One region of the Oceanobacter antarcticus genome, then DNA from elsewhere that is predicted to be linked to it. Evidence: predicted binding sites of a transcription regulator. Region 1 holds the regulator's gene; the other holds the start of a gene.

Region 1 (5,700 bases):
TGTCGCTGAGGAACTGGCTCTGGATATCGATCGCCAGATATTGCAGCACTTCACCTTCGATTTCCTTGTCGACCAGTTCCCAGATAATTTTTCGGGCCTTGGGCGGAGAGGATTCGATCAGATGGGCAACATCGACAGGGGCGAGGCCGGAGTTGATGATCCGGCGCACCCGAGTCATGGCACCAGATTCGAGCGCTTCGTTCAGGCTATGGAGTTTGGATCTGGCCTTTTCGCTGAGTTCTGCCATGGGAGCCCCGATACGGAGTGAATGGCATGATTCTAGCGTGAATCGTCGAGTGTTGCCATGTGAGCAGTGCTGAAACTACTCGCATTTATGTCGCTAGTGATTTGATTTTATAGGAAACTTTTTATGTGTTAGCGAATCTTGGCAAGCAGTGGCGACACCAGGGTGAGTACATTTTATTCGCCTTCATCGAAGCGGCGGTTGATCAGCTCGCAGAGCGCATCCAGTGCTGGCTGGGCATCGTTACCCTCGGCTTCGATTTGAATATCAGTGCCCTTGCTGGCGGCGAGCATCATCACCGCCATGATGCTTTTGGCATCAACCATGCGGTTCGGATAGCCGATCTTGACGGTAGAACCATAGGCGGCAGCAGTTGAAACCAGTTTGGCTGCTGCCCGTGCGTGTAAACCAAGCTTGTTGATGATGGTTATTTGAGTGCTGACCATCCAGGCTCCCGGAACGATGTTATTGTTTTGGGTGAGTATCAGTGACTGCCGTTGGCAGTCGACCGTAGCTCGCGGTGACGTACCTGAACGTTGCCAAATTCTTGCTTGAAGGCTTCTGCCAGCCGTTCCGATAAATACACTGAACGATGCTGGCCGCCAGTGCAACCAATCGCAACGGTTAAATAGCTGCGGTTATTTTCAGCAAAACGGGGTAGCCAACGCAACAGGTACGCCTGAATATCATTAAATAGTTCGGTGACTTCCTGTTGGCCGGACAAGAACTCGATGATGGCCGGGTCTTGCCCAGTCAGCGGGCGCAATTCATGCTGCCAGTAGGGATTGGGCAGGTTGCGCACATCGAAAACGAAGTCGGCATCCAGGGGAATGCCCTGTTTGAAGCCGAACGACTGGAACAGCACAGCCATGTCTGGAGTGATTTTCTCGGCCACTCGCAGTTTGATCAGGCTCCGCAGCTCATGTACCGACATGCGTGTCGTATCCAGAGTCAGATCCGCGAGGTTGGCGACGGGTTCGAGTAATTCGGTTTCGCGCTCAATGGCTTCCGCCAGGGAGATATTGTCATTGGTGAGCGGGTGCTTGCGCCGGGTTGAACTGAAGCGTTGTAACAGGACTTCTTCGGTGGCATCAAGAAAAACGATATCGACCTGGCGATACTGCTCCGGCAAGCGGGTCAGTACCTGGGTCAGTTGCTCTATGGCATCGGGCAGGTTACGAACGTCAACGCTGACAGCAACGTTGGCGCGTTTTTCCGCACTGTAGGGCAAGCCTGCGAGTGCTGGCAGTAAATCGACCGGTAGATTATCGATGCAATAAAACCCGAGGTCTTCAAGCACCGCCAGTGCGCTGGATTTACCTGAGCCTGAACGGCCACTGATCACAACCAGACGCATGTGCTGTCTCCGTGTTTTGGGCAAGGTCAGTTGTCGGCCAGCGCCCGTTGATACAGTTCCTGGTCGCTGCTCGCACTGCGTAATAGGTGGCGATATTGGCTCTGGCTGAAATTTTCTGCCAGGGTTGCCAGTATTTTCAGGTGGTCGTCTGTTGCTTCTTCAGGCACCAGCAAGGCAAATACAAGATCGACCGGTTGATGGTCTATGGCATCAAAGTCGATGGCCTCACGCAGGTGGAGTAATACCCCAACGGCCTGTTCACATTGTCGTAATCGACAGTGGGGGATAGCGATACCTTCGCCAATGCCGGTACTGCCAAGGCGCTCACGCCCAAGCAGACGTTCAAAAACCTCATCCGATGAGCTGCCATCCACTTCTTCAGCAATCAGCTCTGCCAGAAACTCCAGCAGTTTTTTTTTGCTGGTCATGGCGACATCGGTACGAGTACGTTCAGGCGCAAGAATATCGGCAATCGCTATGCTCATGTGTCAGCCTTGTCCGTGCTGTCGGGCAACCAGTTTTTCTTTGTGTTTCAGCACTTGCCGATCCAGTTTGTCGGCCAGCAAGTCAATGGCAGCGTACATGTCGTCATGGGATGACGTCGCATGAAAATCGGCACCACTGACGTGGAGTGAGGCTTCTGCCAGCTGGCGTCCCTTTTCGAGGGTCAGGGTAACCTGACCGGAGGTAATGGGTTCGGCATGTCGCTCAAGGCGAACCAGTTTTTCCTTGACGTATTCTTCCATGGCTGCGGTAACTTCGACATGGTGTCCACTGATATTGATGCTCATAAACGGCTCCTTATGGCTCGCTTTAAACCGAACAAGGATCGACGGGGTCGATCAAATCAACTGTTTCCGCTCATTCGATGGCGGAATCATCATTGCCTCACGATATTTGGCCACCGTGCGGCGTGCAACCTGAATTCCCTTATCTCCGAGGACGACGGCGATCTTGTTGTCACTCAGTGGCTTGCGCGGGTTTTCTTCGCTAATCAGCTTCTTGATCATGGCGCGAATGGCGGTTGATGAACATTCGCCGCCAGCATCGGTATTGACATGGCTGGAGAAGAAATACTTCAGCTCAAAAATACCACGCGGCGTGTGCATGAATTTTTGTGTCGTTACCCGTGAAATGGTCGACTCGTGCATACCAACGGCATCGGCAATATCATGCAGTACCAGTGGTTTCATAGCTTCTTCGCCCTGCTCAAAAAAGTCGAGCTGATATTCGACAATTTTGGTGGCGACTTTCAGCAGGGTTTCGTTGCGGCTTTGCAGGCTTTTGATAAACCAGCGCGCTTCTTGCAGGTGATCTTTGAGGAAGGCGTTGTCAGCACTGCTGTCCGAGCGGCGCACCAGCGAGGCGTAGTCGGAGTTTACCCGCAGTTTTGGGGCAATATCCGGGTTCAGTTCAACGCGCCATTCATCGCGGATGTTGCGCACGATCACGTCGGGCACAACGTATTCTGACTGTTCGGAGCTGATTCCGGCCCCTGGCTTGGGATTCAGCTCCTTAACCAGACGCAAGACGGCTTTGAGGTCTTCTTCTTTCAGCCGGGTTTTGCGCATCAGCGTGGGGTAGTCTTTACTGCCCAGCAAGGCAATGTAGTCACCGATCACCAGTTTGGCTTCTGCCAGCCAGGGAGTGTCGGCTGGTAGCTGGTTTAACTGCAGGATCAGGCATTCGCGCAGGTCGCGGGCAAAAACACCAGCCGGATCAAACTGTTGCAGACGTTTGAGTACGGCTTGGACTTCGTCTTCCTCAACCCCAAATTCCGGATCCATGGAACCCAGTACGTCGTCTATGGTGGTGTGGAGGTAGCCGTCGTCGTCGACACCGTCAATCAGCATGGTGGCAATCTCGCGATCGACATCACTCATGGGAGTCAGATTCAGTTGCCATTCCAGATGCCCTTGCAGGTCGTCGGAGGTGGCATGACGGGAGTCGTAGTCAAAGTCGTCGTCGCCGACAGAGCCTGAGCCGGAGGAAACGCCAGCGGTAGTCTGGAAAGTATCGTCCCAATTGCTGTCGACCGGCAGGTCATCCGGCATCTTGTCGTCCGACCACTGTTCACCCAGTTCCTGGGCGTCTGTGTCGGTCGCTGTCGCCGTGACGGCGGCTTCTCGTTCCTGATCGCCGTTGTTTTGCTGAGCATCCGTGTAGTCGTCGTGCTCGGACTCTTCGAATTCCAGCATGGGATTGGAATCCAGGGCTTCCTGGATTTCCTGTTGCAGATCAAGGGTAGACAATTGCAGCAGTCGAATTGCCTGTTGCAGCTGGGGGGTCATGGTCAGCTGCTGACCCATTTTTAACTGAAGCGATGCTTTCATACAGCGTTATAGTTCATCGGTTGTCGGCATGGTCTGTGCATTATACGCCAGCCTGTGAGGCTGGGAATGCTTTTCATGGTGTCGAAATGAAACAGCGCCGGGCATCATAGCCCTGTAAGCCAGTAAGAATCAAAGACGGAAGTCCTGACCAAGGTAGATGGCCCGAACCTGTTCGTTGGCGAGTACTTCATCGGCGCTGCCTTCGGCAATAATGTGTCCACCGCCTACGATATAGGCTTTTTCACAAATTGCGAGGGTTTCGCGGACGTTGTGATCGGTAATCAGTACGCCAATGCCGCGCGCCTTGAGCTGGCGAATGATGGCCATAATGTCGGATACGGAAATCGGGTCGACACCGGCAAAGGGTTCATCGAGCAAAATAAATGAGGGTTCGGCGGCCAGTGCCCGGGCAATTTCTACCCGGCGGCGTTCACCGCCGGAGAGTGACATCCCCAGGCTGCTGCGAATGTGCTGGATGTGAAATTCGTCCAGCAGTTGTTCCAGCTGTTGCTGGCGTTGTTGTTTTTGCAGTTCTGTGCGGGTTTCCAGAATGGCCATGATGTTGTCTTCGACGCTGAGCTTGCGGAAGATCGAGGCTTCTTGTGGCAGATAACCAATGCCTTTCTGGGCGCGGCCATGCATGGGCAGGTGACTGATGTCGTCGTCGTCAATTTTGACGCGTCCCTTGTCGGCCTGTACCAGGTTGACAATCATGTAAAAGCAGGTGGTTTTGCCGGCTCCGTTGGGGCCGAGCAGGCCAACAATTTGCCCGCTGCTGACGGCAAGGGATACGTCTTTAACGACCTCTCGGCCGCTGTAGCTTTTGGCCAGATGTTCCGCCCTGAGCGTTTTCATGGTTGTGCTTCCGTGTCGGGCTGGGGCTGGATAATCACCCGGATACGCTGTTTGTCTTCCGACTCAGCCGTGCCATCGGCAGGCGTGTCGGAGCCGCTGGCGGTTACGGTTTCCTGTTCAATGTCGTAGCGAATCAGTTCGCCACTGAAGAGGTTGTTTTCCTGGCGTAATTCGGCATTGCCTTTGAACGCGATTTCCTTGCGGGTGGCGTAAAAATCGATGCGATTGGCGGTTGCCTGAGTGACCGGCTTGTTGTTGCTGACCTGTTGCTGGTAGCGGGCGGGTTGACCTTCGGCGATGGCTTGTTCGAGAATTTTGCCATTCAGGATCAGTACCAGGCGTTCAGATTCGATTTTCAGGGTACCTTGCGTCAGTACCACATCCCCTTCATAAACGACCATGCCGGTTTTGCGATCGAGTTCGGCGCGGTCGGACTGGATAATCATTTCTTGCTGCCAGTCTTCTGGCAAGGCCTCTACCGTGGCAACCAGGGCGCTGGTGAGCAGCAGCAGGGCTGCCAGTTTATTGTACATACCGGGTACTCACGTGTTCTTGAAGGTCGAGGTGTTGACGCTTGATGTCCAGAGTCATGCCTGTTGCATGGGTAATGCTGTTGCCATTTCGAATGGTAACCTGTTTGGTCGTAGAGGCTGTAGCCAATTCCGGTTGGTAGAGCAGTTGGCTGGTTTCAATGCTCAGCGTGTCATTTGTCTGGCCGGTCTCCGCCAGCGAACGTATTTCGACCTGATTGCGTAATTCAACCTGACTGTTGGCATCCTGAATGCGACCGGATTCGGCACTGACGCGCCATGTTTGTTGAGGTGCTGTTTGAGTGATAATAACGGGCTTATCCAGTCGGGTTTCCGAGAACGCCGGAATATGACTGGAACCATCCGCCTGCAGCGTTTGCT
Region 2 (5,700 bases), on a different contig from region 1:
CGCAGCCCGAGTGACCAATCAGGGAGATGTATTCACCCCGTTTGATTTTCAGATCCACGTCGATCAGGGCGCGGAATGAGCCTTTTGCGGTTGGAAATTCGATGCCAACGCGGCTGATGTCAAGGATAGCGCTCATAATAAATTCTCCGGTGTCGATTGACGTGACTTAGCGTACGTTGGCGGATTTGTCCCAGGACACTGCTTTTTGCAGGCTGAGCATGAGGCGGTCGAGGGCAAAACCAATCAGACCAATGGTGATAACAGCAACCATAATACGGCCGAGGGAGTCGGATGATCCGTTCTGGAACTCATCCCAGACGAACTTGCCGAGACCCGGGTTCTGGGCCAGCATTTCAGCTGCGATCAATACCATCCAGGCAATCCCCAGTGACAGGCGCAAGCCGGTGAACATCATCGGAATGGCCGATGGCAGTACAATCTTGGTGACATGGGTAATAAAGTTCAGACGCAGTACCTGGCTGACGTTTTGCAAATCCGGTGAGATAGAGGCAACACCGACGGAGGTATTCAGCAGGGTAGGCCACAGGGAACACAACATCACCGTGATCATGGAGTTGATAAACGACTTGGGTACGGTCGGATCATCAGAGACATACACAGCGCTGACAACCATGGTCACCAGTGGCAACCAGGCCAACGGCGATACCGGTTTGAATATCTGGATGATCGGGTTGAACGCGGCATTCAGTGTTGAGCTAAGACCGGTCAGAATGCCCAGTGGAATGGCGATAATCGATGCCAGAATAAAACCGGTCATGACGGTGATCAGGCTGGTTAGAATCTGATCGAAATAGGTGGCTTTACCTGTGTAATCACGAATTTTGGGTACGTAATCCGGGTCGTCCGCCATACGGGCTGCATTGCGTTCATCTTGGCGCTCATAAAAGGCCTCGGCTTTTTCGCGCTCTGCAAAATGTTCCGTGATCAGGCCTTTGCTTTGTTCGTAAACATCGGCCGGGCCAGGGAAATTACCCAGCGAGGTTTCGATATTGCTGGCCGCTCCGTGCCAGATCATCAAAAATACCAGGATACCTGCCAGCGGTACGCCAATGGCTTTGGCTATGATCTGGACATTCTGGCTTATGTTGTCGCCCTGTATGATTTTCACGATGGGCTCAAGCCACGGCAGGTTCGACAGTGCAATATTCATTTTTTATATCTCCGGGGTAGCGGGGTAGTTGCTGACTTTCGGGGAAACTTCCCCGCTATGTGTCGTGTGCCTGCCATCACTTGTGGCGTTGGCAGGCACACTGATCAGACCTATCTATGGATAGTTAGATAGTGTCGTCACCTTTCAGACCAATCTTGAATTTCTTCAAGTAGGCATTAGGTTCTTTGCCATCGTAGGTAATACCATCGATGAACTGGGTTTGTGGTGCCTTGAAGCCGTCTTCCTTGCCGAAGTCAGGGAAGTCAGCCGCTTTCAGTTTGCCTTCCTTGATCAGCTCTTTGGCAGCTGTGGCATAGATGTCAGGACGGTAGACTTTTTTGGCCACGTCCATATACCAGCTGTCTGGCTTCTCGTCGGCAATCTGACCCCAACGACGCATTTGGGTCAGGTACCAGATAGCATCGGAGTAGTACGGGTAGGTGGCGTTGTAACGGAAGAACACGTTGAAATCAGGCACGTCACGCTTGTCGCCTTTCTCGTATTCAAAGGTACCCGTCATGGAATTGGCGATAACGTCGTAATCGGCGCCGACATAGTCAGATTTGGAGAGAATTTTTACAGCTTCAGGACGGTTGGCGTTGTTATCTGCATCCAGCCAGGCTGCTGCACGGATCAGTGCCTTGACCACGGCTTTATGGGTAATCGGGTATTTTTCAGCCCATTGCTGGCTTACACCAAAGACTTTTTCAGGGTTGTTTTTCCAGATTTCGTAGTCGGTAATAACCGGTACACCGATACCTTTAAATACGGCTTGCTGGTTCCAGGGTTCGCCAACGCAGTAACCATAGATGGTGCCAGCTTCCATGGTGGATGGCATTTGTGGTGGCGGGGTGACAGAGAGCAGCGCATCGGCGTTGATTTTGCCGGAGGTATCGCCTTTGGCTGGTGCATAGTAGCCAGGGTGAATGCCGCCAGCCGCCAGCCAGTAACGCAGCTCATAGTTGTGTGTGGATACCGGGAATACCATACCCATGTTGAACGGCTTGCCTTCCGCCTTGTATTTATCAACGACCGGCTTCAGTGCATCTGCCTTGATCGGGTGAACTGGCTTACCATCGGCACCCATGGGCACGTAAGGCTTCATTTGCTTCCAGATGTCGTTGGAAACGGTAATGGCATTACCATTCAAATCCATGCTGAAAGCGGTGATGATGTCGGCCTTGGTACCAAAACCAATGGTGGCGCCGAGAGGCTGGCCTGCCAACATGTGTGCCCCGTCGAGCTGCCCATCAATCACGCGATCCAACAGTACTTTCCAGTTTGCTTGCGCTTCCAGAGTGACGTACAGACCTTCGTCTTCGAAGTAGCCTTTTTCATACGCAATGGCCAGGGGAGCCATATCCGTCAGCTTGATAAAGCCAAACTTGAGTTCTTCTTTTTCAGGGTACTCTTTCGCCAGCGCTGCAGGTGCACTAATTGTTACCAGACCAGTTGCCAGAATGGCGACGCTGGTCAGTAATTTCCGGCGCAGTTGGTTAATTCCTTGCATCATGCTTCCTCTCTCTGGAGCGGGTTTTTAAACAAAAAAAAGGCGCGACAACGATTAACGTTGTAGCGCCTTTGCTTGAATTCTGTGTTTTTAAATGAAGCCCGCCGTTGGGCTTATGTATGGACTGTTATTCAAACGCTGTGCCAAAAGTGTTTAATAAACCAGAAAAATGAACGAAACGGGCCAGAAAGCCCGAATGACGGGCATTGGGGTGGTTTAAAATCGATATCTTTTCCCTGGGTCGTGAGCGGCATGACGTCGTGACTGCACAATATGACAGCACAAATCTGGAACCCACCCCGGTTTGGGGCGTTTATTGACCGATGGCTACAGGGTCTGTTGTGGCTTTACGGAGGGGTGAGAGTGAGTGGATTACGAGGTGTCAGGGAAGCAAGGGTACTGATGGGATGTTACTGATGGGATGTTACTGATGGGGTGTCATACGGCCCAGGCAGCACCCGCATGCCAAACCAGTGGCATGCGGTTTTGTTTGGTCAATGACGATAGGTAAATGCTGTGGGTGCCATCACAACACCCTCTAGTTGCCATTCCTCGCTGTGGCCCAGCGACAGTTGGGTGCCGTCCGGCAGAGCGGGCAGTTGCAGTGCCTGGTGGTACAGATCGGTGCGGAAGCACTGGTTTACTACTTCTTCGCAGTCCAGCGCCGAGCTGACCCAGCCCCAGCGCTGCATCTGTTTCAGGAACCAGCCGCCATGTTCTTGCCATGGATAGTTGGCGAAAGAACGATGGAATACCAGCATATCCGGTTGTTGCTGTTCGGCTTCACCAGGTCGATAGACAAACTCGCCGACCAGCGCAGGCAGGGCTGCGGCAAGGGGGACATGAATGGTTTCAGCCAGTAATGTGCCTGCGGCGTTGCGATTCTCATCCAGCCAGACCGTCGCCTTGTCCAGTGCACGTACCAGCGCCAGAGTGGTATTGGGATGGGCGTTGGCCCACTCCTGAGTCAAGCCGAGTACCTTGTCTGGGGCACTGCGCCATAAGTCGGGGCCAGTCAGCAGGCATTCACCGACATTTTTCTGAATAGCCACTGAGTTCCAGGGCGCACCGGCACAAAATCCGTCGATGTGGGACAGCGACAGGTGATCTACCATCTGTGACGGTGGTAGAACGACCAGCGTGACGTCCTGATCCGGGTCAACACCTGAGGCTGCCAGCCAGTCACGCAGTAACAGATTATGAATGGAGTAAGGGTAAACGGTGGCAAACACCAGCGGTTGGTCGCCGCAAGAACGCCGTGTCTTGATAACCTGTTTTAATGCCTTGCCAGCAGCGACGGCGTCACCGGCTAGAACATACTCAGGAGAATTGGCGTCCAGTTGTTTACCTAACGATCGTGAGATGGTAAAGGCGTTGCCATTCAGGCCGAAGGCAAAGGGGGTCATCATGGCTTTTTTCAGGCCGCCAAGACCGAGATGGGTTGCCAACAGCATAGGGGCCAGCATCTGGGCACCATCGAGGTGACCGACCAGTACCTTGTCGCGAATATTGGCCCAGGATACTTCCTGTTGCAGCTCGACGTTAAGGCCCTCGGCCTCAAAATAGCCCTGGGTATCGGCAACCAGCAAGGGCAGGCTGTCGCTCAGAGGCATGTAGCCCAGTATCAGGTCGGATTTTTCCAGTTGGGTATCAGTGTCTGTCATAGTCAGGTTAACCGTTTAGCAAGTTCATCACCGAAATGATGTTTTTGGCGACATCGACCATACGTTGGCCACGATCCATAGCCATTTTGCGCATGGCGTGATACGCCTCTTCTTCCGACATGTTCTTTTGCTTCATCAACAAGGATTTGGCTTCGTCCAGCAAGCGTCGGTCAGCCAGCTGGTTTTTGGTTTTTTCCAGTTCACCACGTAATGCCTGAAACTCCCGGAAGCGGGCGACAGCGACATCCATGATCGACTTGACGCGGGCAGGATTGAGTCCGTCGACTACGTAGGCGCTGACACCCGCACGCACCGCTTTTTCAATGGTGGCGGGGTCGTCTTCATCGGAGAACATAATCACCGGTTTGGGGTTATGTTGGTTAAGCACGGTCATGTGCTCCAGCATGTCTCGGTCGGGGCTTTCGATGTCGATAATGATGACGTCTGGCTGGTGTTCCATCACTTTTTTCATCAGGCCTTGAGCACTGGCCAGACAGGCAACGACTTCGCAGCCGGCATCCGACAAGGCCTGCTGCAGGATCGCGGCACGAGGCGCCTGATCGTCGACAACCATGATTCGGGGTGTTGTGTTTTTCCCCGGTCTTTTTTGTGATTCACGGTGGGACATTATGTTGAGCTGTATCTCGGCAAGTTAGGAGTGCGATGGTAGCAGTTTTTGGCAGAATAGCAGCAGCGTATGGGAGCGACTGACCGTTGTCATGGACGCAGCTGCCAATGCCGGATTTATGTCATCTCCTTGCCGGTGCCGGGTTTTAAAACGGGATAGCAGGCAAGCTGGAGCCGGAATAAGGCATGTTTTCCCGCCTCACTGCCATGCTGGCCTCGTGTCGACAGGGTTAATGACGATATTATGGTCAATTTCCGACTATTTAACTGGGTTATTCTTCAGTCCTGGCCCGAATTTTGGGAGAATAGCCGCTCTTTGGCGTCCGCCAGTCCGTGTATACAAGAGCTTGAATTTTATGTCGCAGTCCAACCAGCAGCCGGTCACCACCGAGGTACCGCATCTGTTTTCGCATTTCCCCTATTGGGCCGAATGTTTCGGCACCGCACCGTTTTTACCAACGTCGCGAGAGGAAATGGATCAGCTGGGCTGGGACAGCTGCGACATTATTGTCGTGTGCGGCGATGCTTACGTGGATCATCCCAGCTTCGGTATGGCCGTCATTGGGCGCTTGCTGGAAAGCCAGGGTTTTCGTGTTGGTATGATATGTCAGCCGGACTGGAACAATCCGGACGACTTTACCCGACTGGGCAAGCCGAATTTCTACTTCGGCGTGTCGGCGGGCAATATGGACTCGCTGATCAATCGTTATACCGCCGACCTCAAGGTT

Evidence for each region. Region 1 encodes sigma-54, which starts transcription at its own class of promoters, with help from an activator protein. Its sites were predicted from a motif close to TGGCACNNNNNTTGCTNT; they were not measured.
Region 2: a site for sigma-54 is predicted at 2,810-2,827, ahead of WG929_RS13075 (CmpA/NrtA family ABC transporter substrate-binding protein). Genes of this name have one in related genera too.

What each region holds. Positions count from the first base shown of each region.
Region 1 covers NZ_JBBKTX010000007.1:18,413-24,112, reverse strand. Annotated here, with positions in the region: gene mgtE (magnesium transporter) at 1-247, opposite strand, end outside; gene WG929_RS07035 (HPr family phosphocarrier protein) at 421-690, opposite strand; gene rapZ (RNase adapter RapZ) at 729-1,601, opposite strand; gene ptsN (PTS IIA-like nitrogen regulatory protein PtsN) at 1,628-2,086, opposite strand; gene hpf (ribosome hibernation-promoting factor, HPF/YfiA family) at 2,090-2,392, opposite strand; gene WG929_RS07015 (RNA polymerase factor sigma-54) at 2,444-3,934, opposite strand; gene lptB (LPS export ABC transporter ATP-binding protein) at 4,064-4,789, opposite strand; gene lptA (lipopolysaccharide transport periplasmic protein LptA) at 4,786-5,322, opposite strand; gene lptC (LPS export ABC transporter periplasmic protein LptC) at 5,312-5,700, opposite strand, start outside.
Region 2 covers NZ_JBBKTX010000015.1:87,136-92,835, reverse strand. Annotated here, with positions in the region: gene WG929_RS13085 (ABC transporter ATP-binding protein) at 1-136, opposite strand, end outside; gene WG929_RS13080 (ABC transporter permease) at 167-1,171, opposite strand; gene WG929_RS13075 (CmpA/NrtA family ABC transporter substrate-binding protein) at 1,296-2,681, opposite strand; gene WG929_RS13070 (CmpA/NrtA family ABC transporter substrate-binding protein) at 3,176-4,345, opposite strand; gene WG929_RS13065 (ANTAR domain-containing response regulator) at 4,353-4,919, opposite strand; gene WG929_RS13060 (YgiQ family radical SAM protein) at 5,329-5,700, shown strand, end outside.